Regions from separate parts of the Stenotrophomonas sp. STEN018 genome, predicted to be linked through region 1. Evidence: predicted binding sites of a transcription regulator. Region 1 holds the regulator's gene; each other region holds the start of a gene.
What was found. The regulator FliA, encoded in region 1, starts transcription of late flagellar genes. The targets are predictions, from matches to a motif close to TAAAGTTTNNCNNNCNNNGGCCGATAA.
Positions count from the first base shown of each region.

Region 1 (9,897 bases):
TGGTGCCCTTGGCCGCACCGGTGCTGGACGCCCTGTTCACCCTCAATATCGCCATCTCCATGCTGGTGCTATTGGCTGTGGTGTACGTGAAGCGTCCACTGGACTTCACCATCTTCCCGATCGTGCTGCTGGTCACCACCATGCTGCGGTTGGCGCTCAACGTGGCCTCCACTCGCGTCATCCTGCTCAACGGTCAGGACGGCCATGAAGCCGCCGGCAAGGTGATCGCCGCGTTCGGCGAGTTCGTCATCGGCGGCAACTACGCGGTCGGCATCGTGGTGTTCGCGATCCTGACCATCATCAACTTCGTGGTCATCACCAAGGGTGCCGGGCGCGTGTCGGAAGTGACCGCGCGCTTCATCCTGGACGCCATGCCCGGCAAGCAGATGGCGATCGACGCCGACCTCAACGCCGGTTTGCTGACGCGCGAGGAAGCCAAACTGCGCCGTGAGGAAGTCCGCGAGGAAGCCGACTTTTACGGCGCAATGGACGGTGCCAGCAAGTTCATCCGCGGCGACGCCATCGCCGGCATCCTGATTCTCTTCATCAACATGCTCGGCGGCCTCGCCGTGGGCGTGCTGCAGCATGACATGGCCTTCGGTGACGCCGCCGCCACGTATACGCTGCTCTCAATCGGTGACGGCCTGGTGGCACAGCTGCCGGCACTGCTGGTCTCCAGCGCCGTGGCCATGCTGGTCACCCGCGCCTCGCGCTCGCAGGACATGAGCGAAGCGATGATGGGCCAGGTGTTTGGCCAGTACCGCGCACTGGCCATCACCGCCGGCATCATCGGTCTGGTTGGCCTGGTGCCGGGCATGCCCAATCTGGCCTTCCTGAGCCTGGCCGCGATCCTGGGCTTCATCGCCTGGAAATTGTGGAAGCGCGAAACCACTGCTGCCGCCAACGCCTCGAGCAGCGAACCCAGCGCCAACGAAGGCGGCTTGAACGCGCTCGGCCAGCTGCAGCCGGCACCGACCGCCGAACTGAGCTGGGACGAACTGCGTCCGGTCGATCCGCTGGGCCTGGAAGTGGGCTATCGGCTGATTCCGTTGGTTGACAAGGCCCAGGGCGGCGAATTGATGACGCGCATCAAGGGCGTGCGCCGCAAGCTCACCCAGGACCTGGGCTTTCTGATCCCACCGGTACATATCCGCGACAACCTGGAACTGCCGGCCACCAACTATCGCCTGCTGATTCATGGTGTGCCGGTCAGCACCGCCGATATTCACCCAGATCGCGAACTGGCGCTGGACCCGGGCAGCGCCATGGGCAAGCTGGACGGTATTGCCGGCAAGGACCCCGCGTTCGGTCTGGATGCCACATGGATCCAGCCGCACCTGCGGGCTCATGCCGAGTCGCTGGGCTACACCGTGGTCGATCCGGCTACCGTGGTCGCCACCCACCTGTCGCATCTGATCCGCGAACACGCGCCGGAACTGCTCGGCCACGAGGAAGTGCAGCAGCTGCTGGCAACCCTGGCCAAGAGCGCGCCCAAGCTGGCCGAAGACCTCTCGCCCAAGGCACTGCCACTGTCCACCGTGGCGCGTGTGCTGCAGAACCTGCTGGTCGAACGCATCCCGATCCGCCAGCTGCGCAAGATCGCCGAAGCGCTGGTCGAAGCCGCACCCGTCACCCAGGACGCCGCCGCGCTTACCGCCTCGGTACGCAATGCGCTGGGGCGCTTCATCGTGCAGGAAATCGCCGGCTCCTCGCCGGAGCTGCCGGTGTTCACCCTCAACCCGCAATTGGAACGCGTCTTGCAGGAGTCAACACAAGGCAATGGCGCCGCACTGGAACCTGGTCTCGCCGAACGTCTCCATCAAAGTCTTGCCGATTGCGTCGGCAAGCAGGAGGCCCGCAACGAGCCGGCTGTAGTGCTGGTACCGGCCCCGGTCCGCGCCGCGCTGGCGCGCCTGGTCCGCCACAGCGTCCCCTCGCTGTCGGTCCTGGCCTACAGCGAAGTACCGGAAGACAAACGCCTGAAGCTGGTCGGCACGATCAGCTGAGGCAGCCCGAAAGCCGACACCGACAGCAATGCCGGTGACGGAAACCAGACACCTGCTGCACCGCACCCATTCCGCAAGAAGGAGCCCGCAACGTCATGTTCGACATCGCCAACGCCACTCCTTCGCCGCAGCCCCACTCCCGGTACCAAAGCATGAAGATCAAACGTTTCGTCGCCGCTGACATGCGCACCGCCATGAACCTCGTGCGCAAGGAGCACGGCCCCGACGCCGTGATCCTGTCCAACCGACGGATCGAAGAAGGTGTGGAGATCGTGGCTGCTGCGCACTACGACGAAACCGCAGTGAAGCAGGCGCTGGAAGCCAGCCGCCCGGCACCACCGGCACCGCCCAAGCCGCGCAGCGCCGCCGAAGCGATCATGGCCGCGATGACCCGCCGCAAGACACCGGAGCCGGAACCGGTCACCGCCACCACCTCGGCGGTCGCCGCACTGGCACGTTCGGCGGTTGGCGCCACCGGCCGCTCCATTGACAACAGCATCGAGCTGGCACCGGGAAGCCGTTTTGCCGGCCTGCTCAAATCCGCCGAGGTTGAACCGGTAGCCGCACTCGCACCGGTGCCGGCACCGCAGACATTCTTCGCCACGCAGCCGGCCGACGCCGACGAACTGCCGGTGGTACCCGCTTTCCGTCCCGCTGGCAGCGCCGCAGCCATCGCACCGCTGGCTGCAGCACCGGCGGTAACCCAGCAGACCAGTTTTGCCGACGCAATTGCCGCCGTCACCATCGCGCCGCCAGCACCGGTTGAGCGCGCCCGCTTTGTCATCGATCCGCCGATGCCCGAGCCCGAGCCGGAGCCGGCACCGCTGCAGCCGGCCGTTGCCGTGGCCATCCCCGCAATTCCTGCAGCGCCAGTCCTCGCCGCCCCCGCTGCGGCACCTGCAATCGAGCCGGTCGCGCCAATCGCTGCACCGATCGCTCCGCTCGCGACCCCGCAGCCGGTTGAAGCCCCTATCGTCGTCGCCAGCGAAACCGCCGCACCGGCAGCTGCCGCCACCACCGCACCGGTCAGCCCGGTAGTCATCGCCCGCGACGACGAACAACTGACCCAGCTGCGCCAGGAAGTAGCCGGCATGCGCCATCTGATCGAGCGCGAGATGAACCGCTTCACCGATGAGCGCCTGCGCGGCAGCGCGGTGCGCGCCAATGCACTGGACCTGATGGACGAATACGGCTTCGATGCTGGCCTGGCCCGCGACGTCGCCACCCAGATTCCGGCCGACATCGACCCCAGCCGCGCCCGCGGCCTGATGCTGGGGCTGATCTCCAAGAAGCTGCCGATCGCCCCGGTCGACCCGATGGAAACCGGTGGCGTGATCGCCCTGGTCGGCCCCACCGGCGCCGGCAAGACCACCACCATCGCCAAGCTGGCCTCGCGCTTCGCCGAAGCCCATGCCGCCCGCGACGTGGCCCTGGTCACCACCGACACCCAGCGCATCGGCGCCCGCGAGCAGTTGTACGGTTTTGGTCGCCAGCTCGGCATCGCCGTGCACGAGGCCAATAGCGGCACCGACCTCAACCAGCTGCTGCAGAAGCTTGCCGACTACAAGCTGGTGCTGATCGACACCGCCGGCCTGGGCCAGCGCGACCGCGCCCTCACCGCCCAGCTGCAGTGGCTGCGTGCCGCCGGCCAGATCCGCACCCTGCTGGTGCTGCCGGCCAACACCGCCTTCCAGGACATGGACGAAGTAGTCCGCCGCTTCAGCGCCGCCAACCCGCAGGGCGTGGTGCTGACCAAGCTGGACGAGACCGGTCGCTTCGGTTCGGCCCTGTCGGTGGCGGTCGATCATCGTCTGCCGATCACCTGGGTGACCGACGGCCAGGACGTTCCTGAGGACCTTTATCGGGCCTCCGCCGCAAATCTCGTACTTCGCCTTGAAGATTTGCGCCGCGCGGCCGATATGCCCTGCAACACGGAGTTGAACAATGCAGTCGCGTGAGTACGCCAAGCTGACCAACACCTTCCCCCTGTCGGCTACCCGGCACGAACCGGCAGGCCCGGTACGCACCATCGCGGTGACCGGCGGCAAGGGCGGTGTAGGTAAAACCAATGTCTCGGCCAATCTGGCCGTGGCACTGGCAGGCATGGGCAAACGTACCCTGCTGCTGGATGCCGATCTGGGCCTGGCCAACATCGACGTGGTGCTGGGCCTGCAGCCCAAGCACACCCTGGCCGACCTGGTTGCCGGGCGCGCCACCTTGGAAGAAGTGATCATGGAAGGCCCGAACGGCGTGCTGGTAGTGCCGGCCGCCTCGGGCCGTCGGCACATGGCCGAACTGCAGCCGGCCGAACACGTCGGCCTGGTCAATGTGTTCTCCGAGCTGGAGCGCGAGCTCGATGTGATGATCATCGACACCGCCGCCGGCATCACCGACAGCGTGCTGACCTTCTGCCAGGCCGCCCAGGACACCGTGGTAGTGGTCTGCGACGAGCCGGCCTCGATCACCGACGCCTATGCGCTGATCAAGGTGCTCTCGCGCGAGCGCGGCGTGGACCGCATCCAAGTGGTGGCCAACATGGTCCGCGACCCCAACGAAGGCCGCGCCCTGTACGAAAAACTGGTGCGGGTCTGCGAGAAGTTCCTGATCGATGTCTCGCTGAACTACCTGGGCTGCGTGCCGCAGGACGACTGGCTGCGGCTGTCGGTGCAGCGCCAGCAGCCGGTGGTCAAGCTCTATCCTTCCGCGCCAGCCTCGCTGGCGATCAACGAAATCGCCCGTCGCACCGCGCGCTGGCAAGCCCCAACCGCCCCGCGCGGCGGCGTTGAGTTCTTCCTGGAACGCATCATCCAGCAGAAGGTGAAGGCATGAACAATGCAGCCGCCCAATACCGTGAAGTCCAGCGCAACGCGGCCAATGACTGCATCGCCCGCCACGCCGACCTGGTCCGCCGCATCGCCCACCATCTGGCCGCGCGCCTGCCCGCCAGCGTCGAGGTCGATGATCTGATCCAGGCCGGGATGATGGGTTTGATCGAGGCCTCACGCAGCTATGACGCTGAGCAGGGTGCCTCGTTCGAAACCTATGCGTCGATCCGCATCCGCGGCTCGATGATCGACGAAATCCGCCGCGGTGATTGGGTACCGCGTTCGGTGCACCGCCGCGCCCGCGACGCTGCTGCCACCATCCGCAGGCTTGAGCAGAGCACCGGCCGCTCGGCCAGCGCCAGCGAAGTGGCCGAAGCGATGGAACTGCCGCTGCCCGAATACATGCGTCTGGTCGAAGACGCCTCACGCGGCCAGGTGCTGAGCCTGGAATCGCGGATCGAAGACCAGGGCGAGCTGGACACCCCGACCACCGGCGGTCCCAACCCGCAGCAGGTGCTGGAGCGCAGCCAGTTCGGCGCCGAGTTGGGCAAGGCCATCGGCCAACTGCCCGAGCGCGAGCAGCTGGTGCTGTCGCTGTACTACGAGCAGGAATTGAACCTGAAAGAAATTGGCGCGGTATTGGGCGTAAGCGAATCCCGCGTCTGTCAGATTCACGGCCAGGCCACGCTGCGTCTGCGTGGCCGACTGAAGATTTTCGAGGCGGCCGACGCCGGGCTCGAAGAACCATGAAGAGGAAAGTCTTTTGAACAAGAACATGCGCATCCTGATCGTTGACGACTTCTCGACGATGCGCCGCATCGTCAAGAACCTGCTCGGCGATCTGGGCTTCACCAATACCGCCGAAGCCGAGGACGGGCATGCCGCGCTGTCGATGCTGCAGAGTCAGCCGTTCGATTTCGTCGTCACCGACTGGAACATGCCAGTGATGACCGGCATCGAGCTGCTCAAGGCCATCCGCAACGATGCCAAGCTCAAGACCTTGCCGGTACTGATGGTCACCGCCGAGGCCAAGCGCGAGCAGATCATCGAGGCCGCACAGAGCGGCGTGAACGGCTACATCATCAAGCCGTTCACCGCGCAGACGCTGGAAGAAAAGCTCGGCAAGATCTTCGAACGCCTGGCAGCGAGCGCCTGATGAACCAGCTCGGGGAAGCATTGAGCGACAAATCGGCCCTGGTGCAGCGCCTGCAGGACGCACTGGCAGCATTGGAAAGCGGCGACGAAGCCGGTTGGCGCCGGGAAATCGACGCGCTGGCCGCCCTGCGCGCGCAGCCGATGATGTCCGGCCTGGGCCGGCTCGCACGCGAACTGGGCCAGGCACTGGGCGAACTGCCCAGCGTGCCCAGCGAAGCCGGCGAGCTGGATGATGCCTGCGCGCGTCTGGACCATGTGGTGCAGATGACCGAGCAGGCCACCCATCGCACGCTGGATCTGGCCGAAGAATGCCGCGCGCTGACCGAACGCCTGCGTGCGGACGGGCTGAATGCCGAACAGGGCGAAATCCTCGAGCGCATCCGCCACAACCTCACCGAAGTAGCGCTGACCCAGAGCTACCAGGACCTGACCGGGCAGATCATCCGCCGCGTGGTCGGCATCGTCCGGCGCGTGCATGAAGGTTTCGGTGCGCTTGGCCTGCCGCCACCGGAAGAAGATGCACGCAACCAGGGCCTGGCTGGCCCGGCCGTCAATGGCCTGGACCGCCACGCCGTGTCGCAGGTGGACGCAGACGATCTGCTCTCGGACCTGGGGCTGTAAGTCATGAGTGCTTTTGCCGACGACATCGCCGCCGACTTCATCCTCGAAGCGCAGGAGATCCTGGATCGCCTCGGCGAGCAGCTGGTGACGCTGGAACAGGCACCGCACGACAGCGAGCAGCTCAACGCCGTATTCCGTGGTTTCCACACACTCAAAGGCGGCGCCGGTTTTCTGGCGATCCATCCGATGGTGGAGCTGTGCCACGCCGCCGAGGAAACGCTCGGCATGGCCCGCGCCGGCAAAGCCGAACTGCTGGCGCATCATTTCGACGCCGCCCAGCAATCGCTGGACTGGCTGCAGGCCATGCTCGATGCGGTGTCATCCGGCACTGAACCGGAGCATGCACCTGCAGCGCTGATCGCCCAGTTCGATGTCGGCGCTGCACCGGTTGTTGTAGCGGCGCAACCCGTTGCTGCCGCCGCCGGTGACAGCGACCTGATCAGCGAAGACGAATTCGAAGCCCTGCTCAACGAACTGCATGGCAGTGGCACGCCCGGCGCCCAGCCTATCGTTGCGGCAAAGGCCGGCGATGAGCTGATCGATGAAGACGAATTCGAAGCCCTGCTCGACAAGCTGCATGGCGGTGCCGCACCCGGTGCAGTCGCCGTGCAACCGATTCCTGCTGCGCCCAAGCCCAAGCCGCCCGCGGCACCCGTCGCACCCGCACGCCCCGCTGCAGGCGCAGCCAAACCGGCTGTCGCAAAGGCTGCCGAGCCCGAGCACACCGTGCGCGTGGACACCAAACGCCTGGACGCCATCGTCAACCTGATCGGCGAACTGGTGCTGGCCCGCAACCGGCTCAAGACCTTGCGCATGCGCCTCAAGGACGAAGAACTGGACCGTGCAGTCTCCACCCTGGATATCGCCACCGCACGCCTGCAATCAGCGGTTATGCGCACCCGCATGCAACCGGTCGGCAAGGTGTTCTCGCGCTTCCCGAAGGTTGCCCGCGATGTTGCGCGCTCACTGCAGAAGGAAGTCGATCTGGAGTTGATAGGCGCCGATACCGAGCTGGACCGCAACCTGGTCGAAGCACTGGCCGATCCATTGGTGCATCTGGTCCGCAACGCCATCGACCATGGTGTCGAATCGCCGGAACTGCGCGAGGCCCAAGGCAAGCCACGGATGGGCCGGGTACGCCTGTCCGCTCAGCAGGAAGGCGACTACGTCAGCATTGAAGTCCAGGACGACGGCGCCGGCATCGACCCGGAACGCCTGCGTGCCAAGGCCCGCGACAAGGGCTTGCTCGACCCGGAAGCCGCCGCCCGCCTGACCAGCGAAGAATGCCTGCACTTGGTGTTCCTGCCAGGTTTTTCGACCAAGCAGGAAGTCACCGACATCTCCGGCCGTGGCGTCGGCATGGACGTGGTGCAGTCTCGCATCCGCGAGCTCAGCGGCCAGATCCAGATCCAGTCCGAGCTGGGCCGTGGCAGCCGCTTCCTGATCCGCGTACCGCTGACCCTGGCGATCCTGCCAACCCTGCTGGTGCAGGCTGGCGAAGACGTCTATGCCCTGCCCTTGGCGCGGGTAATGGAAGTGCTGCATGCACCAGCAACCTCGCTGGGTTGGTTTGACGGCCGCGCCGTGCTGGATCGCAAGAGCCACACACTCGCCCTTCTCGATCTGCGCCAATGGCTGGGCGTTACCCCGGCGCCATCGACGCTGTTGACCATCGTCGTGCTGCAGATGGGCGAAGCCCGTTTCGGCCTGGTGGTGGACCAGGTGCGCGGCCGCGAGGAAGTGGTGATCAAGCCGCTACCGCGTGCGCTGCGCGGCCTCAACGGCTATGCCGGCGCCACCTTGATTGGTGACGGACGTATGGCACTGATTCTGGATGTGGATGGATTGCGTGGAGTACAGGGCTGAGCAATGCAGACGCAAGCCGGCTGCAAACCCTGCACCCTCGCTATCCAACGGGGAATCGCGATCCCGACTGTCCCCTCTCCCGCCTGCGGGAGAGGGCGCCCCGCGAAGACGGGGCGGGTGAGGGGCGCTTTTAGCTTCTAAAGCTTGAAGCTGCCCTCACCCCAACCCATCTCCCGCAGGCGGGAGATGGGCTAAAGCAAGCAGCAGCACCGCTCATTGATTCAAGACCGCTACAACGAGGCCGATATACGCACCATGGACCGACTCAGCATCATTGGACTTTTCCTCGCCCTCGCCTCCCTGGTGGGTGGCAGCATCCTCAAAGGCGCTGGCCTGTCCTCGCTGTGGTCACCTGCTGCCTTCGTGATCGTCATTGTCGGCACCCTCGCGGCAATCCTGCTGCATACCTCGCCGGCCGTGTTCAAACACGCCTTCAAGATCGTGCGCTGGGTGATTCGCCCTCCCGCCAGCGACCGCCGCGCGCTGGTCCAGCAGATCGTGGACTGGAGCAATATCGCCCGCCGTCAGGGCCTGCTCGGCCTGGAGCCGCAGGTTGAACTGCAGGACGACCCCTTCATCCGCAAAGGCCTGCAGTTGGTGGTCGATGGCGTCGAGCCGGACACCATCCGCCACATGATGGAAATTGAACTCGGCAGCCAGGAACAGCAGGACCTGGCCGCCACCAAGGTGTTCGAAGGCATGGGTATCTACGCCCCAACATTGGGCATCATCGGCGCCGTGCTCGGCCTGATCGCGGTGATGAAGAACCTTGCCGACCCGAGCAAGCTCGGCCACGGCATCGCCGCTGCGTTCACCGCCACTATCTACGGCATCGCCTCGGCCAACCTGCTGTTCCTGCCGGTATCGGCCAAGCTCAAGGGCGTGATCGCCAGCAGCTGCCGCGAGCGCGAAATGATCATCGAAGGCCTGATCGCCATTGCCCAGGGCGAGAACCCGCGCAATATCGAAAACAGCCTGGCCGGCTTCGTGAACTGAACCATGGCCCGGCGCAAGCACCACGAAGAGCACGCCAACCACGAAGCATGGGCTATTCCCTATGCCGACCTGATGACGCTGTTGCTCGCCTTTTTTGTGGTGATGTACGCCATCTCGTCCTTGAACGAAGGCAAATACCGGGTCATGGCCGACGCCTTGACCACTGCCTTTGGCGGCGCTCCGCGCACCATCAGCCAAGTGCAGGTGGGCAACAAGCAACTGCAGGGCGGCGGTTTTGACTCACCATCGGTGATCAGCGCACCCAGCATGACCGGCGGCGCACTGGCCGATCCCACCCAGCTGCCGTCGATGGCATCGCATATGCGCATGCCGGTTTCAGCGCACAACCAGGAACAGCTGCAGCGCGCCGAACGCCAGCTCAACCAGATCGCTGATCGCCTGAGCAAAACGCTGGCCCCGCTGGTCAA
Region 1 is NZ_JBRREK010000017.1:72,060-81,956, reverse strand. Features, by position in the region: gene flhA (flagellar biosynthesis protein FlhA) at 1-2,006, shown strand, start outside; gene flhF (flagellar biosynthesis GTPase FlhF) at 2,159-3,964, shown strand; gene ACVOMB_RS08835 (MinD/ParA family ATP-binding protein) at 3,951-4,835, shown strand; gene ACVOMB_RS08830 (RNA polymerase sigma factor FliA) at 4,832-5,581, shown strand; gene cheY (chemotaxis response regulator CheY) at 5,595-5,987, shown strand; gene ACVOMB_RS08820 (protein phosphatase CheZ) at 5,987-6,607, shown strand; gene ACVOMB_RS08815 (chemotaxis protein CheA) at 6,611-8,473, shown strand; gene ACVOMB_RS08810 (flagellar motor protein) at 8,729-9,469, shown strand; gene motD (flagellar motor protein MotD) at 9,473-9,897, shown strand, end outside.

Region 2 (9,097 bases), on a different contig from region 1:
GAAGGCCTGGCGGATGTGTTCGCGCAGGTCGTCGTCATTCCATGGCTTGGTCAGGAACCGATAGATGGCGCCGCGGTTGATCGCGTCGGTGACGGTGTTCAGGTCGGTATAGCCTGACAAAACCAGACGGATCGTGTCCGGGTACAACATCTTTACCCGGCCCAGGAACTCGGTGCCGCTCATATCACTCATGCGCTGATCGGACAGGATCACCTGTACGTCATTGATCGCCAGCAGATCGAAGGCGTCGCGCACATTGCCGGCGGCAAGGATCCGGTAGCCATCGCGACGGAACAGGCGCACCAATGAGCGCAGCACGTTCTCCTCGTCGTCCAGCAGCAACAAGGTGCGGTCAGGGCGGGTCTCGGCAAACGCTTCCGGTCGCAGGTAGCGTCGGCGCAAGGTCATGCCGGCGGCGTCGGCCGACATCGGCTCGCCGAACAGATAGCCCTGGAACACATCGCAGTCATTGCGGCGCAGGAAGCCGAGCTGGGCCTGCGACTCCACGCCGTTGGCAATCACCGTCATCCCCAACTGGTGGCCCATGGCGATGATGGCGCGGCTGATCGCGGCCTCGCGGTTTGCCGCGGGTGCGCTCTTGATGAAGCTTCTATCGATCTTGAGCTTGTCCACCGGATAGCGGACCAGTGCGCTCAGGCTGGAATCACCGGTGCCGAAGTTGTCCAGGCACAGGCTGATGCCTTCGTTGCGCAGGTTGGCCAGGGTTTCGTGGACGAAGTTGACGTTATTGGTCAGCGCGCTTTCATTGATTTCCAAGGTCAGCATGCGCGCCGGCACGCCGATCGACTGCAGCATCGCCATCACCTCGGTGAAGAAGTTCGGGCGCAGCAGCTGCAGGGTCGATACATTGACCGCCACGTTGAAATCTTCGAAGCCCTGGTCACGCCAGACCTTGGCCTGGCGCAGGGTGGTTTCCAGTACCCAGGCGCCGATCTGCACGATGATGCCGAGCCGTTCGGCGGTACGCATGAAGCGCTCGGGGACCAGCATGCCCAGGGTAGGAGATTGCCAGCGCAGCAACGCCTCCATGCCCATGACATGGCCATCGCGGGCACTGACCAAGGGCTGGTAGCGCAGGCGCAGTTCGCCGTTGTCGATGGCATCCACGAGTTGCCGCGAGATGATGCTTTCGCTGTGCGCACTGCTGGGTTTGTGCAGCACGTGCACATGCACCGCATTGCCGCCTTCGCGACCGGCCTGGTGCAGGGCGTCCTCGGCCAGATCCAGCACCCCGGTAGCGGTGTTGGAATGCTCAGGGCAGAGCCCGACTCCGATCTTGGCGGTCAGGAACAGGGTATAGGGCAGTACCGACAACGGTAGCTCTATCTGCTGACGTACCTGCTCGGCGAATTCTTCCGGGGCGGGGGTTTGGCTGCTGCGTGGCACCGCGATCAGGAATTCATCGCTGCCGTGCCGCCACAGCTTGCCGCGCTCGCCAAGAAAGCCGCGCAGGCGCTCGGCGATCAGGATCAAGGCCTGATCACCTACCTCGGCACTCATGTTCTCGTTGACCGAGGCAAAATGGTCGATGTCCAGATGCAGCAGCATCAATGAAGTGCCGGTACGGTTGGCTGCATCCACCAAGGTGGCCAGTTCCGGGTTGCCGGCGCCCAGCCGGGCAGGGCGCGCGTCGCCGCGATCACCGAGCGAAGAGGGGCTGGCATTCCACATCGGGCGGGGTCCTTTGGGGGTCACTGTGCGTCCATTGCGTAGGGTAAACGCAGATCAATACGGGTGCCGGCACCCGGTGCAGTTTGGATATGCAGGCTGCCGCCGGCGCTCTGGGCGCGCTCGCGCATCACGATCATGCCCAGTCCGCGTGGACCCGCCGGATCAAAGCCTTCGCCATCGTCCACTACCTGCAGGTGCAGGTCGCCATTACTGCCGTCACGCAGTGACAGCGATACCTGGCTGGCGCAGGCGTGGCGCAATGCATTGGTCAGGCTTTCCTGGGCAATCCGAAAGCAGGCCTGTTCGACCTCATTGCTGGGCCGGCGCGGCAGCGCGTCCACATCCAGCAGCAACTCTACATCGGTGGAGCGGAACAGCAGCCCGGCCTGCCAGCGCAAGGCTGCTTCCAGCCCAAGGGCATCGAGTTGCGGTGGCCGCAACAGCATCGACAGATTGCGCAGTTTGATCACCGTGCTGTCTGAAAGCTCGATAATCTGGTCGATATCGTCCTGCCGCCGTGACTTGTCGTCTTCATCGCGGGCGGCGCAGGCAGCCAGCTTCATCGCGGTGATGGCTTGGCCGATATCGTCGTGCAGATCGCGCGAGATCGAGCGGCGCTCATCTTCCTGCAAGGAGAACAAACGCCCTGCCATGGCCTGCAGTTCGCTGTTGCTGGCGGCCAACGCACTCCGGCCGTGTTCCAGCTCACTCAGGTCGCGTATCACAAAGAGCTGGCGGGCCCTGCCGCGATGCTGCAGTTGCTGGGTGATCACCATGGCGTGAAAGGGCTCGCCGCCTATCCGGCATAGTTGCACCGGCAGTTCGCTGTTATTTGACCGCGGGCCATGTGCGCTCAGGCCGGCCAGTAACTGTGCGGTGGTATCGCCGCGGCCGCCACCAATGCCCAGAATGCTGCTTGCGGCTGGATTGGCATAGAAAACTGTATCGCCGTCAGCAATCAGTACCCCGTCAGGCAGCAGCGCCGCCAACTCTTCGAATTCGACAGGCAATTGCTGGCCGAAGCGGGCTGCGGGTTTCAATGACCAGAGCTGCCACCAGAGCAGGACGAGCGTCGCACAAATTACCACCGCGATCGTCGTCACACTTTGCGCCCGCCAGCCGGCTGAATTCGCGTCCGTTGCAAGCAATACCGCCATGCCAGCCGCCAAAAAACCGGCCACAGCCAGCAGCCATAGCGTGCATGCACGTCGCCGCAGGAGCGCGACGGGCACGGATGGAGCGGAAGATGCCTGATCGGCTTGCATGATGAGAGGTGGTTTCGGACAAGCGTCACCCCAGTTTAACGGCTTGTGCACAGAGCGCACGACGAAGTGCTCAATTCTGCCGAGTTGCTGCCGTTATCGAATGGGTACCCGGTTTGTCGGGCATGGAGATAGATCGCGTGGATCGCGGCGTCATAGCTAGCCTGCTTCGTCATCCGTTGAACGCGGCCGTCGTGCTGTTGGACACGGACGGGCAACCATTGGCCGCCAATGGCATGGCCAGGGAGCTGGGCCTGCCCGAACGCCTGTCACGTTACTGTCCGCAACTGGCTGGCATCCGCCAGCAGCTGGAACAGCACGAGGCGGTGGCCTGTCCGCTGCCGGGGGACCGCTACCGGCTCGACGGCTGGCTCAGTGTGGTGCAGTCACCCTCGGCAGCACCACTGGGCTATCTGTATTCCGTGGCCAGCGATACCGAGGCGCGCAATGCCCGCTGGGCCATGGCGATGGAATCGGCAGGTCACAGTTTGTGGGACTGGGATATCGTCAGCGATGCGGTTACCCGCACCAGTCCGGCGCATGTCGCCAATGCTGCCCAGCCGGGCATCGGCCTGTTGGATGAAGTGCATCCGGAAGACCAGCTGCAGCTGCGTCAGGCCATTGCTGCGCACCTGCATGATCCGCAGGTTCCATTCGCCTGTCAGTTCCGCCTGCGTCAGGCTGACGGCAGCTGGCATTGGGTGCTGGATCGCGGTCAGGTAGTCACCCGCGCCGGCGACGGCCAACCTTTGCGGATGGTCGGCACCTATACCGACATCCAGCAACAGAAATCGCTGGAGGATGAGCTGCGCTCGCAACAGGCGTTGCTACGCCGCGCCCAGCGTGTGGCAGGGATGGGTAGCTGGGTGTGGGAGCCGCAGCGCAAGCGCGTGCAATGGTCCGAGGAGTTCGCCGCCGCCATTGGCTGGAGCGATGCTGCTCTACCGACCGGTCGACAATGGTTGCGCAACCTTGCCAGCGATGCCCGTACACATCTGTTCTGCAGCTGGCGGCGCGTGCTGGATGAGGCCAAAGGCGGCAGTTTCGATATCACCTGGGGCCGCGATCCGGTGACCCAGCAGCAGCTGCGCATCTGGGTGGAACTTGATTACGACGGCGCCGGAGGCCTGCAGCGGGTGCTGGGGCAGGTGCAGAACATCAGCAATCAGCGCCGTACCGATGCCTTGATACGCTGGCGTACCGAGTTGCTGAACCGGGTGTCCGCGCTGGGCCGTATTGGCGGCTGCGAGATCGAGGTCAGTACCCGTGCAATGCAGTGGACCGAGGAATGCTACCGCATCCATGGTATGCGCAAGGCGCCGGTCACGCTGGACCAGGCATTGGAGCTGTACATCCCGGACTCGCGCGACAACTTTGAATCGGCCTTGCTGCGTATCACCCAGGGCGGGCTGCCAGAACAGCTTGATCTGTGTTTCTACCGCCCCTCCGGGCAACGGGTGTGGGTGCAGGTACTGATCGAGCTCGATCAACGCGATGGCCTGCCGGAGCGTTTCGTGGTGCTGTTCCGCGATATCACCCGTGAACGGGAAGCCGATGAGCGGCTGGAACTGTTGGCGCACTATGACCTGCTGACTGGCTTGCCCAATCGCATGCTGCTGCGTGAGCAGGGTTCGGAAGCGATCATCGAGGCGCGCGAACGCGGTGCAGTCCTCGCAATGCTGTTCATTGATCTGGATGGCTTCAAGAGCATCAACGATACCTTTGGTCATGCCACCGGCGACATGTTGCTGAAAGCCGCTGCGGCGCGCCTGCACCAGAACCTGCGCAATGCCGATCTGTTCGCCCGCTTCAATGGCGACGAGTTCATCGTCATCCTGCGCAACCTGGTTGAGCCGGATGACGCCGGGCATGTGGCACGCAAGTTGATTGCTTCGTTGGCCGAGCCTCTCTACCGCGAGGATGTCACCTTGAAGGTTGGCGCCAGCGTGGGTATCGCGCTGCTTGATGAGGGCCGCAACGACTTCGACAGCCTGTTGCGTGCCGCCGATGCGGCCATGCACGCTGCCAAAGAGGCTGGTCGCAACACCTACCAGTATTACAGCCAGGATGCGCTGGCACGGACCCAGCGTCGGGTCGAGATCGAACATGCGCTGCATGGCGCGGTCGAGCGCGACGAATTCAGCCTGGTCTACCAGCCGTTGGTGCATGCCAATGGCGATGCAACACCCTCCATCGAAGCGCTGCTGCGCTGGAACAGCGGCAGGATTGGTTCCTGCAGCCCCGCCGAGTTCATTCCGATTGCCGAGAAATGCGGCGAGATCATCCATATCGGCGATTGGGTGCTGCAGGAAGTCTGCCGGCAAGCCGTGGTCTGGCAGCAGGCCGGGCTGAAATTCGAGCGCATTGCAGTCAACGTGTCGGCGTTGCAGCTGCGTGATCGCGGCTTCGCCGAGCGCGTTGTCAGCATCTGCCAGCAATACGGCTGGCCTGCGCAACGCTTGGAGCTGGAGTTGACCGAGTCGGCATTGATTCGTGATACCGATGCATTGCGCCAGTGTTTTGATGTCTTCGAACAGCATGGCATTCCGCTTGCCGTGGACGATTTCGGTACAGGTTTCTCCAACCTGCATTATCTGAACCGTTTCCCGGTGCAACGGCTGAAGATCGACCGTAGCTTCGTGCAAGGCATGCTGCACGATGCAGGCACCGCCGAGGTCACCCAGGCCATCGTGCATCTGGGGCATGCACTGGGCATGCTGGTAGTAGCCGAAGGCGTGGAGACCCCAGCCGAAGCGGCGATGCTGATCCAGCAGGGTTGCGATGAGCTGCAGGGCTATCTGTTCTCACGGCCGCTGCGGCCGCGCGAGATGGTGCAGTGGTTGCGTAGCGGCCCAGGTGAGTTGCTTGAGCTGCCGAACCTGGGTTCGATCACGACCATCAGCGCAACCCACTGATCCTTGTAGAAGCGAACAATAAAGCCTGGCTGCATGACCTGCAGCCGGGCTTTTGTTTGCCTGTAGGAGCGGCGTAAGCCGCGAAGCTGGTGTTACATACAGGCGTTCACCTGATGCTGTCTTTGCTTCGCGGCTGACGCCGCTCCTACAAAAAGAGCTGCGATGTGTGAAGACATTTGGCCCGGCAAAGGCCGCAGAACATCAGCCCTCTGCTGCTTCTGCACTGGCCGGGGCCAGGTTGTTCATTGCATGTGGGAGCGGCATCAGCCGCGAAGCTGGCGATGCTGACAGGCCTTCATCTGATGATGCCTTTTGCTTCGCGGCTGACGCCGCTCCCACAAAAAGGCAGTGTGCGTGCATCCATGTAGCCCGGCTATATGCGGCACATCGCGAGAGGTGTATCAGGGAACGGACAGGTCCCAGTCGATGCAGCTTGTCAGCCAATCGATGTCCTCGGCGCGGCCGGGGCTCTGGGCTTGATCGCGCAATGCACGCAACTCCAGCAACTCCTGCTGTGCACGCTGTTCAAGCAGCGCGAGCTGTTCGCGCCGGCTCAAGGAGATGCCGTTGGTGGCTGTAGAAAGAGGCATGGCGTCATCAGCCTGCGGTGCTGGCTCAGCGTTGCTGTTGGCGGTGGAGCGGGGTGTCAGCATATATCAGTGCGGTTGCAGCAACAGCAAAGCCCCGGCCAGGGGCCGGGGCTCGGGTGCAGAGCGGGTGCGGGGTGAAATCAGAACAACTCCACCGTGCCTGCGCCCATGCTCTGCTGGGACACCGGCTTGTGCGGCGGGCGCTCCCACTCCACGCGCATTTCACGCAGGCGGCTACCGGTGCGCTGCAACGCGCTGACCATCTCGCCATCGAACACGCCGCCGTTACGGTGCAGCAGTTCCTGCAGCGCGACCGCCTCCCGGTTGATTGCGCCAAGACGGTCAAGATGGGTATGCACGCCGCCCAGGGCCTGGGTGGCGATGTCTTCGAACTGCAGGGCGCGCACGGCTTCAGCGACGCTGCCGTCGATGGCGCGGCCACACTCGGAGATCTCACGCATGCCGTCGCCAAGCGAGGCATTGATGGCAGCCACGCTGTCCAGCATCGAAGCGGCTTCGTGGCGCGCTTCGCGTGACCGGTCCATGTCGCGCGAGGCCATGTGGGTGACGGTTTCACGCACCTTGGCGATGGCGTCCTTGGAGCTGTGGGCCAGCTTGCGGATCTGTTCGTTGAAGGTGGTGGAGCGCTCGGACAGATTGCGCACTTCGTCGGCCACCACCGCGAAGCCACGACCGGCTTCGCCGGCGCGCGCCGCTTCAATGGCCGCATTCAAGGCCAGCAGGTTGGTCTGGTCGGCGATCGACTTGACGTCTTCGAGCAGGGCGAAAATGCCGTCCAGGTGCTGCGCCATCTGGTCGATGTGCTGCACGGTGTTGCTGCTCTGGCCGCTGACCTGTTCCAGTGCTTCCACCAGCTGTTCCATCTGGTGGCTGGCGTTCTGGGCGAAGCGGGCCACGTCGACACCACCATTGCCACCGCCACCCTCGTCACCGGCACGGTCAACGATGCGGGCCAATGCCTGGCTCTGCTGGCGCGACTTGCGGCTCATCGCATCAAAGCTGCCACCGAGGCCGCCGACCGCTTGCCGGATCAGCTCTCGGGCGCGCTCGATCTCGCTGCGCGAACCGTCGATTTCATTGCTGACGAAGCTGCGCAGCTCATTGAGCAGCTGGTCCTGCTCTTTCAACACCTTGGCGTGCTCGGGCGAGCGCTGGGTTTGCGAATGCACGCTCCACCAGGCAAATACCAGCCAGCTCAACACCATGGTGGTCAGGATCGCCCACAGGGCCGCAGAGGGCCAGGACAGGGCGGCAGCGACCACAACCAGAAGGGTGAGGACAAGCGGGGCTGCCAAACGGATTGCAATACGTGAATACATGGACGTTCTCGGGAGAGTCACGAATGCAGTATCGGCAGTGGGCAGGGGGTCTTTAGCCCACTGGCGTGAATCCCGGGATGTTTTGCGATGCAGGCCCGTAACCTGTGCGATTACGGGCCTTGAGAATCAGCGCAGGCGGCGCTCGATGGCTTCAAGCATGGCCTTGCGCGAGAACAGGAAATCCCAGTAAGCGCCGCCCAGCTGGCGCCACAGCACCGCCGAGCGCACCGCTGCCAGCAGCAGCGCACGGATCTCCGATACCACCATCGCCTGGCCCAGGTAGTGCGGGTTGCCCTGCACCATGATTTTCGGCTTGAGCTGGCTGATGGTGTCTGCGTACAGCGCGCCCATCGCACTCAGCACGTCCGGGTGGCAGCTGTCGCCGCGGTCCTGGGCGATGCTGGCGGCACGCTCGATGCCGGCCTCCACCTTGTCGACCGTGGCGCCTTCGCGCACGAAGCGGCGTTCCAACTGCATCACCGACAGTGCAAGCCGCGGCAGCAGGTCGTCCTTGCCCTGATTGCGGAAGTAGTCGCGCAACAGGCGCAGGCCAGGCTCAACCTGGGTGGCGCTGCCGTATACGGCGGCGGGCGAGCTGGCATCAATACGCATCACGCTGTCCATTGCGGTGCGCACCACGGCGCTCTCCGAATGGCCGGTTTCTGCGATGCGGCGCACCTGCTGCAAGGCCTGGGCAATGCCTGCCAAGGCAAGTACGCGGTCATCGATGGAAAAAGTCATGGTCATCTCTCAAGGGGAAACAGGGGCGGCCAAACGGCGCTCCAAAGGTGCATCGGTGGCGGCGATCACCGCGCCGCCAAGGCATTCCATGCCGTCGTACAGCACCAGCGACTGGCCGGGGGTGACGGCACGTTGCGGGCGTGCGAAATACACGTCCAGCGTACCGTCATCACGCACCTTCACGGTGCAGGCTTCGTCCGGTTGGCGGTAGCGGGTCTGCGCGGTGCACTCGAACTCGCGGGCGGGTGGATTGCCGGCAATCCAGTGCATGGCTTCGCTGCGCAGCCAATTGGACTGCAACCACGGGCTGTCATGGCCCTGGTCGACGTACAGGATATTGCGCGCCACGTCCTTGCCGACCACGAACCACGGCGCCGCCGGGCGCCCGCGCACGCCGCCGATGTTCAGGCCTTCGCGCTGGCCCAGGGTGAAATAGAACACGCCGGGGTGACGGGCGATTATCTGACCATCGGGGTCATGGATTTCACCTTCGCGGGCCGGCAGGTACTGGCCAAGGAATTCACGGAAATCGCGTTCGCCGATGAAGCAGATGCCGG
Region 2 is NZ_JBRREK010000075.1:184-9,280, forward strand. Features, by position in the region: gene ACVOMB_RS19135 (EAL domain-containing protein) at 1-1,692, opposite strand, end outside; partial or broken gene ACVOMB_RS19140 (sensor histidine kinase) at 1,713-2,693, opposite strand; gene ACVOMB_RS19145 (bifunctional diguanylate cyclase/phosphodiesterase) at 3,095-5,869, shown strand; gene ACVOMB_RS19150 (hypothetical protein) at 6,271-6,522, opposite strand; gene ACVOMB_RS19155 (methyl-accepting chemotaxis protein) at 6,600-7,799, opposite strand; gene hflD (high frequency lysogenization protein HflD) at 7,926-8,540, opposite strand; gene mnmA (tRNA 2-thiouridine(34) synthase MnmA) at 8,550-9,097, opposite strand, start outside.
Region 2: ACVOMB_RS19155 (methyl-accepting chemotaxis protein) is a predicted target of FliA. The motif match lies at 7,828-7,854, and genes of this name have one in related genera.

Region 3 (9,897 bases), on a different contig from region 1:
GCGGGTCACCACCGCCACGATCAGCGGATTGCCGACGAAGGCCATGAACAGCATCGCGCCAATCAACACCGCCAGCAGATGCAGGTAGTCCTTCAATGCTCCCAGGCCGGACTCGGCCAACAACGAGGCAACAATACCGAACACACCCAGCGGTGCCAGCTTGATCACCAACCGCACTACCCAGGTGACGGCATCGGAGAAATCACTGACCAGGGTACGGGTGGTCTGGCTGGCGTGGCGCAGTGCCAGGCCCAGGCCGACTGCCCATGCCAGCAAACCGATGTAGTTCGCGTTGAGCAGCGCATGTACCGGGTTGTCGACGATCTGCATCAACAAGGTATTGAGCACCTCGCCAATACCACCCGGCGCGCTCATGCCGGTCTCGGCGGCCTTCAACGTCAATGTGCTGGGAAACAGGAAACTGGCTGCCACGCCCACCATGGCCGCGGCCAAGGTGCCAATCATGTACAGCACCAGGATCATCCGGATATGGGTCTTCTGGCCCTGCTGGTGATTGGCGATAGAGGCCGTGACCAGCACCAGCACCAGGATCGGCGCCACTGCCTTCAGCGCGGAAATGAATACCGTACCGAGCAGGCCAACGGCGGTCGCGCCGGCTGGCCACGCCATCGCCAGCACGATGCCGGCGACAAGGCCGATGACAATCTGCAGCACCAGACTGGGCGCTCGGATAGAGGAGGAACGTTCGGTCATTACAGGGCTCGGGGCAAACGCAAACCTCGATTCTCGCCCACCAGGGGCGTTCCCCGCACCCCCGGAACGTCATGGAATCAGGACAAACTGCCGCCAGGTCACCAACACCGTTAGGATGCGCGCATGGAAAACAAGCATCGCCCCAAACGCCTGCTGCGGTTCCTGGCCTACCTGCTGGCCGTTGTGCTGCTGCTGATCGGCAGCGGCCTGTTGCTGGGTGACCACCTCACCCCGAAGGCCGTCGGTGCGACTTCGCAGGCCCTGCCACTGCAGGCACAGCAGACCCTGATCGACCGCCAACTGCAACCCTTGCTGGCCGATCACCCCGGCAAGAGCGGCGCGGTGTATCTATCCGACGGGCTCGAGGCCTACGCCGCACGCGCGATCATCACCCGCCAGGCCGGGCGCAGCCTGGACCTGCAGTACTACATGTGGCACGACGATCTGCTCGGCCACCTGCTCGCCCATGACGTTTACCAGGCAGCCGAACGCGGCGTACGCGTGCGCCTGCTGCTGGATGACATGAACGCTACCGGGCTGGACCCGCAGCTGCTGGCGTTGGACAACCATCCCAACATCGAGATCCGCCTGTACAACCCGTTCCGCAACCGCGACGGACTATGGCGACTGGTCGAGATGGTGCAGCGGGTTTTCAGCATCAACCATCGCATGCACAACAAGGCGTGGGTTGCTGACGGCCGCGTTGCCATCGTTGGCGGCCGCAACATCGGCGCCGAATACTTCGACGCGCGCCCGGACGTGAACTTCCGCGATCTCGATCTGCTGCTGGCCGGCCCGGTCGCCAACGATGCCAGCAACATCTTCGATGAATTCTGGAACAGCGACGCGGTGGTGCCGATCGCCGCCCTGCATCAGAGCACCGACCAGCAGATGGCCAACTTCATCAGCCAGGCCGAGCTGGACGCACGCCAGCAGCAAGCCGAACCCTATTTGCAACGCGTGCGATCGCATTTCACCGATGCTTACCTCAGCAAGCAACTGGACCTGCATTGGACCGACGGCGTAAGGATCCGCTCGGACCCGCCACGCAAGCCCGTCGGCGGCGACAGCAGCCAATGGCTGGTCACCCGCCTGGTCGAGGTACTGAGCAGTGCCAAGCACAAATCACTATTGATCTCGCCCTACTTCGTGCCCGGCGCAGTCGGCACCAAGGGCCTGATCCAGCAGGTCCAAAGCGGCGTGCAGGTCGGCATCATCACCAACTCGCTGGCAGCCAACGACGTACCTGCAGTGCACAGCGGCTACATGCATTACCGGCGCCCGTTGCTGGCCGGCGGCGTGCAGCTGTACGAACTCAAGGCCCGTGGCCACATCGAGAAGGCATCCACCTTCGGCAGCAGTGGCGCCAGCCTGCATACCAAGGCCTTCGTGGTGGATGATCGCCGTGGCTTCGTCGGCTCGTTCAACCTCGACCCGCGCTCGGCCTATCTCAATACCGAAATGGGCGCACTATTCGATGACCCGGTGCTGGCTGCACGCCTGCGTCAGGAATACCTGCGCCTGTCCAGCGCGGAACTGAGCTATTGGGTGTATTTGAACAAGGACCACGAACTGCGCTGGCTGGACCGTGCCAGCACGCCACCAATAAGCCTGCGTACCGAACCAGACACAGGACTGATGCAACGCGCCAGCACCCAGGTGATCAGCTGGTTGCCGCTGGAGTCGCAGCTCTAGCCTGTGCAGTCGGCATTGCGGGGCGGTCTTCCAGTAGATATCCATATGCAGACGCGGCCCGCCCCGCGCTCCGCCCGAACCAACCTCAATCCGATGTGCTGTCTGCCTGCGTCATCCGCTTCCACAACCATGCCGCCACGTGTTCGGGCATTTGGCTGGCGAGCGCTGCATTGGCCTCAGCCTCGCTCATCAGGCCCTGTGCATGCAGCATCGCCGCGCTTGCGGCCAACTGCCCGATCTGCAACGAGCGCCCCAAACCCGTGGCAGCCGGCATCTCCACCTGCTTGAGCGCCTGCACGATCGGCGCCGACAACTTCCAATGCCCAGCAATCCGCACCGCGGTCGGCGCGCTGCAGCGCTCCAACACTTCCAGCAAAGTACCCGGCTCACGTGCGCGCAACGGCGGCCGCGCCAACACATCGGCAGCCGCCTGCATCGCCATTGCCGCGCTCAGCCCCAGCAGCAGGCCAGCCAGCTGGGCAGCGAAGCCATCCTCGCGTTCCACACTGCGCGCATGGTCAGCAGCGGCCAGCGACACCCGCAAGGTGTACTCCCATAGCAAACGCGAGAACTCAGCATCAACGCCGCTGGCTGACTCCATGACCGGCTGCACCAATGCAGCGGAAATGATCTGACGGATGCCATCGTTGCCGATCAGCGTCACCGCCCGCTCGATGCTTTGGATGTCGTGCCGTTGCAGGCGATACAGGGAACTGTTGGCGATACGCAACAACGTTGCCGCCAGTACCGCATCACTGCCGATGATGCGGGCGATGGAGCGCGACGAGGCAGCACTGTCATTCACACTCTGGATCAGCTGCGGCAGCAGGTTCGGTCGGCGCGGCGTGTAGCGCGAGGACAGGTCCGCACGGCTCAGCGCCGTAACCACATCGTCCACCACCGCACGCTGTACGCGCAGCGCATCGGCCGGCGTATCGGCGGCGCTGAGCGCGCTGAGCAGGAAGCGCCGCTGCAGATCATCAACGCTGACGACGACCGCAGCATCCTCGACTGTCGCTGCGCTAGCCGACGGCGGCACACGCAGCCGCCGTTGCGGACGTGCCACATCACCACTGCGCCGCTGCCAGAGCCAGACCAGGCCTCCGGCAACCACTGCTGCAAACACTGCCGAGATAATCACCATGACTAAAACAAAATGGCCCACGCGGAAAGCTGCCCGGTATATCGGCCGACGCCCGCAGTTCTTTAGCCAACCCTACTGCTTCGCAAAGATGAATACAACAACACTGCCAAGCCCACTCCAGTTTCTGCGCAGACCAGATTCATTTAGGACAAATCCCAAAGAAACGCGAGGACACCGCCCCCTATATTCAAATAGAAAGTAACTTAACCAATCAAGCCGCCACACTTTCATCATGCTTTTAGATCCGCACCATACCCAGCAGCGGCTTACTGCTCATCACCAATACGCACCCAACCACCATCCCGAGGCGCGCCACGATGATCGCGACAATGCAGACACCGCCCAAAACGCCCGGAGCGCAACGGAAAGCCAAAGACCCTGCCGCTTGGGAATCAGCAAGCCACGCAATTCGGCAGCACCAAAGTTTCACCAATTAAACTAAACGAATATTCATACAAAAGCCAAAGTCCGAAACCACCACCGCAATCAATAAACAGTTTTTCCGGGTTCCGAATTTGTGAATAGCAGCACATGCAAATGGCCAATTTCCTGATTGCCAGCACCATTGATACTGCTATGTTGAACTGCTGCCTCCGCAATAATATTTAGTTTCAAATATAAAACCCCAACCTCACCCTCCATGAGCGGGAAAAACGGCATGAGCTGGAAAACTGTTTGCGCAGAATCGCGGATGCGCGATGAATATCCCTACGCAGCCAAGGTAGTCGCCAAGGACATCGGCTTTCCCCCGGCCGATGTCGCGTGAACCGAGTACCAACGGCACCTGCATCAGTGCAATCACACCGGGCCTGACCCAGTGCGAACCCACCGAGTGCACTCCTGCCGAACGACACGCCCTGTACGAAAACAGACTCACCTTGCAGCGGGCGCAATACGCCGCCGACTTCGACGGCACGGTAGTGCTCCCCCTATCAGGCCAATCGGATTTCGTCAGCGGGAAGGCCCTACCCGTCAATGACGGGTTTGTCTTCAACTAAAGGAGAAGACGGATATGTCAACGTCCCAAGCAACACTGGTAAAAGTACCCAACCGCTACATGGTGCCCGCACTGGAGAAGGGCCTGAACATGCTGCTGTTGTTTGGACAGCAGCGTGGTGAACTGAGCTTCACCCAGGTCTGCCAGCGTACCGGCATGCCCAAAGCATCTGCCTACCGCACCGTGCAGACGCTGGAACAGATGCGTTTCCTGGATCGCAACAGCGAAAGTGGCGGCTATAGCCTTGGCATCAGCATTCTGCGACTGGGCTTTGACTATCTGTCATCGATGGATATCGTGCAGATCGGCCAGCCCGTCATTCAACGGCTACGCGATATCACCAGCTACTCTGCGCACTTGTGTGTGCTGGATGGGCGCGACGTTGTATACGTGGCCCGTGCCAGCGCGATCGGCGAGCTACCTACGGGCGTCAGCGTGGGCACGCGCCTACCCGCCCACTGCACCGCAATAGGCCGCGTACTGTTGATGGCCCTGCCCGAGCAGGAGCTGAGTTCACTCTACCCAGAGCCTGCATTTGCACTTACCTCCGAACAAGGGCCAAAGACACCACAGGACCTGATCGAGCTGCTGGGCGACGACAGTGCACGTGGCCACGCCATCAGCGAATCGTTCTACCAACCCGGCGTCTCGGCAGTGGCCTATCCATTGCGTGACCGTGAAGGCAACGTACTGGCCTCGATCAGCATCATGGTCCCGCGCTCGGTGTTGCCGGCGGATCTGAAGGCATCACTGAGCACACAAGTCGAAAAAGCCGCACGCGAAATTGAACGCTTTCTGCACGCGTCTTGAGCCTCTTTCAGCACTACCCCGCACCAGCTGCTGTCGCTGTGTGCCTGCTGCAACGGGTCTCAGCGCCCCGCCACCACCTCATGGAGTCGTCGCCATGTCGATAGGCGTTATCGAAGAATTCGAGCTCGGCACTGACGACTTGGCCAGCAGTGAGCGCCTGGACGTCGATCCTGGCCGAAACCGGCTGACCACCGAGCGCAACATCAGCCGCGCAAGCAGCGTGGGCACCCTCAACGGCTCATGCATTACCCGCTGGCCAGTGCGCGCCTGCGCGTCTCCATCGAAACGGGCTTCACCCTTCGCAGTTTCAAGCAGGGCGTAGCCTCGGCTCCATCGCTACAGCAAGACGGGCTGGCCCTGAGCAATCAGCCTGGTTGTTCGCACGACGCCAAGAACGCCCCTGTCGCGATCCAATGGCATGAGCCTGCGCTTCCGTAGCCGCCGCCAGCGCCTGATGGAGCCGGCACCACCCTCATCGCCGATCAAGCAGCGAATACAGCGTCACTTCTTCTGCTTTTGCAGACGCACGCCCATCGGGCCTTGCAACGAGCCATCCTCGTTGATGATGAAGTCCACCGACTCTGCTTCGGTGCCAGGTACTGCAACCTTCAGCATGTTGCCGTCGCGGGTGTAGCGGGTCTGCTGCGCCTTGCCCAGCATTTCAACCGTTACCTTGCCGTCGGAGTCAAAGCTGTAGCTCACCATTCCCATGCCATCACTCCAGGTGCCGCTCAGGCCCTGGCTGCAGGCAGCCAACAACGTTGCCAACGCAACGATCAGCAGTTTTTTCATCCACAACTCCCAATAACAGCGCAGATCGCCACAGCGGTGTAGCCGCAAGCATTCTGGCACACGCCCAATCAGGCTAGGCTGACGGCTTCTGCCATGGAGCCGGAAGCAATGGGTCGAATTCTGATGTCGCTATGTCTGCTGGGTATGCTGATGGGCTGCAACAGCCTGCCCTCAACCGCCAACACGGCACCAACCAAGGGGCAGTTCGTCGCGCGGCAGCTCGATTTCGAAGGCCGTCAGTTCCGTTACCAGGTGTTTGTGCCAGCCACTACTGTCACAGCATCAGGCGCGCGCCCACTGGTCCTGTTCCTGCACGGCTCCGGCGAGCGCGGCGATGACGGGCTCAAGCCTACCTTGGCCGGGATTGGTCCCTGGCTCACCCAGAGCATGGACACCTTCCCGGCACTGGTGGTGTTCCCACAAGTGCCTGAGGGCGAAGAATGGCGCGGACGCAACGCACGCATGGCGTTGGCGGTTCTGGACGCGGCCAGCAAGGAGTTTGCCGCTGATCCACAACGCATCTATCTCACCGGCATCTCGATGGGCGGCTATGGCAGCTGGGAACTTGCGTTGACCCGGCCGACACAGTTCGCCGCATTGGTGCCGATCTGTGGCGCGCTGCGCGCGCCGCGGGCGGACCGGCCGGGGCTGATGGTCGACCAGGTTGCCGATGCTGCTGATCCATACCAGAGCGCCGTCAGCCGCCTGCGCGGCGTACCTACCTGGATATTCCACGGCGCCCTCGATGAGCTGGTACCGACCACTGATGATCGCGCAATCGCCGCTGCCAGCCGGCAGATGGGCGCAGATTTCCGCTACACCGAATACCCGGACGTCCAGCACAACGCCTGGGACGCCACCTATCGCAACCCCGCGATGTGGGAGTGGATGTGGAGCCAGAAGCGCCCTTGACAACGGCGTCAATATCGCTTGACGCAAAGGCCCGAAGTGACCCCATCTGCGCCATTTTCTGCGTTGACGGACGATGCGGGAGCCCTTGTCGTCAGCTCGATGTGATAGCGTGACCGCAATCACGTATCCATTGCGACTGTCTACACCTGCCCTGCACGGCCAGGATTGGACAGTGGGGACCAGCGCCCGGCCTCCCCCCTGCTTCCAACCGTACCGGGTTCGTGCCATAACAGCGCCACGCCGCCCTCGGCAGCTACTCGGGTTTGGCTGCTAACGGCGCAACGGCAACCGGAGACTGAGGCTTGGCAACTACCCCGTCGGCAGCGCAGCACACCTTGGCGCGCACCCGTGGCCTGCATTCACGTCTTCACCTGCTGATCCTTGCCACTCTGCTGCCATTGCTGGTGATCGGCGCTTTCGCCGTCTGGAATGCCGCCCGCGACTACCGCCACAGCTCCGAACAACGCCTGCAGGAAACCGCCACCGCGCTGGCACGCGGTGTCGATCAGGGCATCGAAGACAACGTCAACCAACTGCGTCTATTGTCATTGCTGGCACCGCAGCTGCAGGAAACCGCCCCGGAGCTGCGGGCATGGGCACGCGAAAATCCCGACATCAGGCTGATCCAGGACAACAGCGAGCAGGCCCGTACATTGCCGCCGGGTTTGCTGGAGGACGCTCGCCGCGAAGACGAGGTAAAGGTCTCGGACCTGTTCACCAACGCGGTCACCAATACCCCGGAAGTGGCCATCGCCCTGCCCTTCGGCGATGCCGACGACGTCCGCGTGCTGACCATGGTGCAGCCATCCAATCGCCTGATCGCCAGCATCATGGGTACTGGCAACGACCAACAACTGCTGGCTGCGGTAGTGGACAACAATGGCGTCATTGCTGCGCGATCACTGTCACCGGAACGCTACATCGGCAAACAGGTACCCGACTGGAGGGTGCTGCAACGCAGTGGCGGCAAGCACGGGCTGTTCGATGCCAGCAGCAACGAGGGCACGCCGGTGATCTTCGCCTTCCACCGGTTGCAAGCTGCGCCGGGCTGGACCTTGGTGGTAGGAGAACCACAACAGAGCTTCCAGGCGCGTTGGCAACAACCGTTGCTGGGGATCATTTTCGGCGGCATCGTCGCAGCGGTCATCGCCTTGCTCTGGGCCAACGCCGTCGCCCGTAGCATCCTGCTGCCGATCCGGGCCTTGGCCCAGCGCAGTCACAGCGTCGCTGACAATGTCGCCACCCTGCCTGACCCACAGCCCTCCCGCATCCGCGAAGTACGCAGCCTGCAGAGCAGCCTCAGCGGCACCGTCGATGCATTGAAGCGCAGCGCCGATGAAGCGCGCGACCTGGCCCGTGACCTCAAGGCCAGCGAGCAGCGCTACCGCGCCGTCGCCGAGGCCGGCGCACTGGTGCTGTGGCAATCCGATCGCAATGGAACCGTGCTGTCGGCGACCGGCTGGCGCGAGCTGACCGGGCAACCCGATGATCATGCGCTCGGCAAAGGCTGGCTGCGCCGGGTCAACGAAGACGACCTGCCACAGATAGAAGTTGCTCTGGAGCAGAGTTTCACCGCCACCAACGCAGCCTCCCTGGACGTGGAGTTCCGCGTTCTGGACCTGTACGGCAAGTGGCGCTGGCTGCGCGCACGCGGCGCGCGCATCGGCCACAGCCTGAGCAGCTGGGCCGGCGTACTGGAGGACGTGGATGCGCGGCGTCAGGCACAGGCGCGCATCGCCTACCTTGCACAGCACGACCCGCTGACCTCGCTGCCAAATCGCAACATGCTGTTCGAGAAACTCGACCAAGGCCTGATCGCTGCCCGCCGTGGTCACCACAGCGCCTTGTTGCTGCTCGACCTGGACCGCTTCAAGGAGGTCAATGACAGCCTTGGCCATCCCACCGGCGACCGGCTGCTGCAGGAAGTTGCCCAGCGCATCCTCGGCTGTGTACGCGGCAACGACCTGGTCGCACGACTGGGTGGCGACGAATTCGCCATCCTTATGGCACCCGAGAGCCGCGCCCCGGAGGCGGCCTCATCACTGGCCGCACGGTTGGTGGAAGAACTGAGCCGCAGCGTCGAGCTGGAAAACCACCAGTTCGCCATCAGCACCAGCATCGGCATCGTCCTCATCGACAACCACGCCAGCGCGGCCGACACCGTGATGCGCAATGCAGATCTGGCGCTGTACCGGGCCAAGGACGAAGGGCGTGGCTGCTACCGTTTCTTTGAAGCGGAGATGGACACCCGCATGCAGCGCCGTCGCCAGCTGGAGACCGAGTTGCGCGCAGCCCTGCAACAGCAGCAATTTGAGCTGCACTACCAGCCATTGGTGGATCTGCGCCTGCGCCAGGTCGTCGGCTTTGAAGCACTGTTGCGCTGGAATCACCCGCAACGTGGCCTGCTCGAACCCAGTGAGTTCCTGGCCTTGGCCGAAGATATCGGGATGATGCTGCCGCTGGGCGCATGGGTACTGCGTCGGGCCGCGCAGGATGCAAGCCAGTGGCCGGAGCAGATGAAGATCGCGGTGAACCTGTCGGTATCGCAGCTGGCTCAGCCCACTCTGGCTGAAGACGTCGAGCAGGTGTTGGCAGCAACCGGGCTGGCACCGACCCGGCTGGAACTGGAGATCACCGAAAACGCGCTGATCGCCAACATCGAGGCGGCATCGGCGCAATTGCTACGGCTGAAGATGGCCGGCGTGTCGATCGTGATGGATGACTTCGGCACCGGCTATTCCTCGCTCGGCTACCTGCGTGCGTTCCCGTTCGACAAGGTCAAGATCGACAAGTCTTTCATCCGCGATCTGGGCGAACAAAGCCAGGGCAGCGC
Region 3 is NZ_JBRREK010000030.1:21,726-31,622, forward strand. Features, by position in the region: gene sstT (serine/threonine transporter SstT) at 1-714, opposite strand, end outside; gene ACVOMB_RS12780 (phospholipase D family protein) at 838-2,409, shown strand; gene ACVOMB_RS12785 (HDOD domain-containing protein) at 2,495-3,553, opposite strand; gene ACVOMB_RS12790 (hypothetical protein) at 4,309-4,551, shown strand; gene ACVOMB_RS12795 (IclR family transcriptional regulator) at 4,566-5,360, shown strand; gene ACVOMB_RS12800 (hypothetical protein) at 5,862-6,152, opposite strand; gene ACVOMB_RS12805 (carboxylesterase family protein) at 6,261-7,064, shown strand; gene ACVOMB_RS12810 (bifunctional diguanylate cyclase/phosphodiesterase) at 7,367-9,897, shown strand, end outside.
Region 3: ACVOMB_RS12785 (HDOD domain-containing protein) is a predicted target of FliA. The motif match lies at 3,592-3,618, and genes of this name have one in related genera.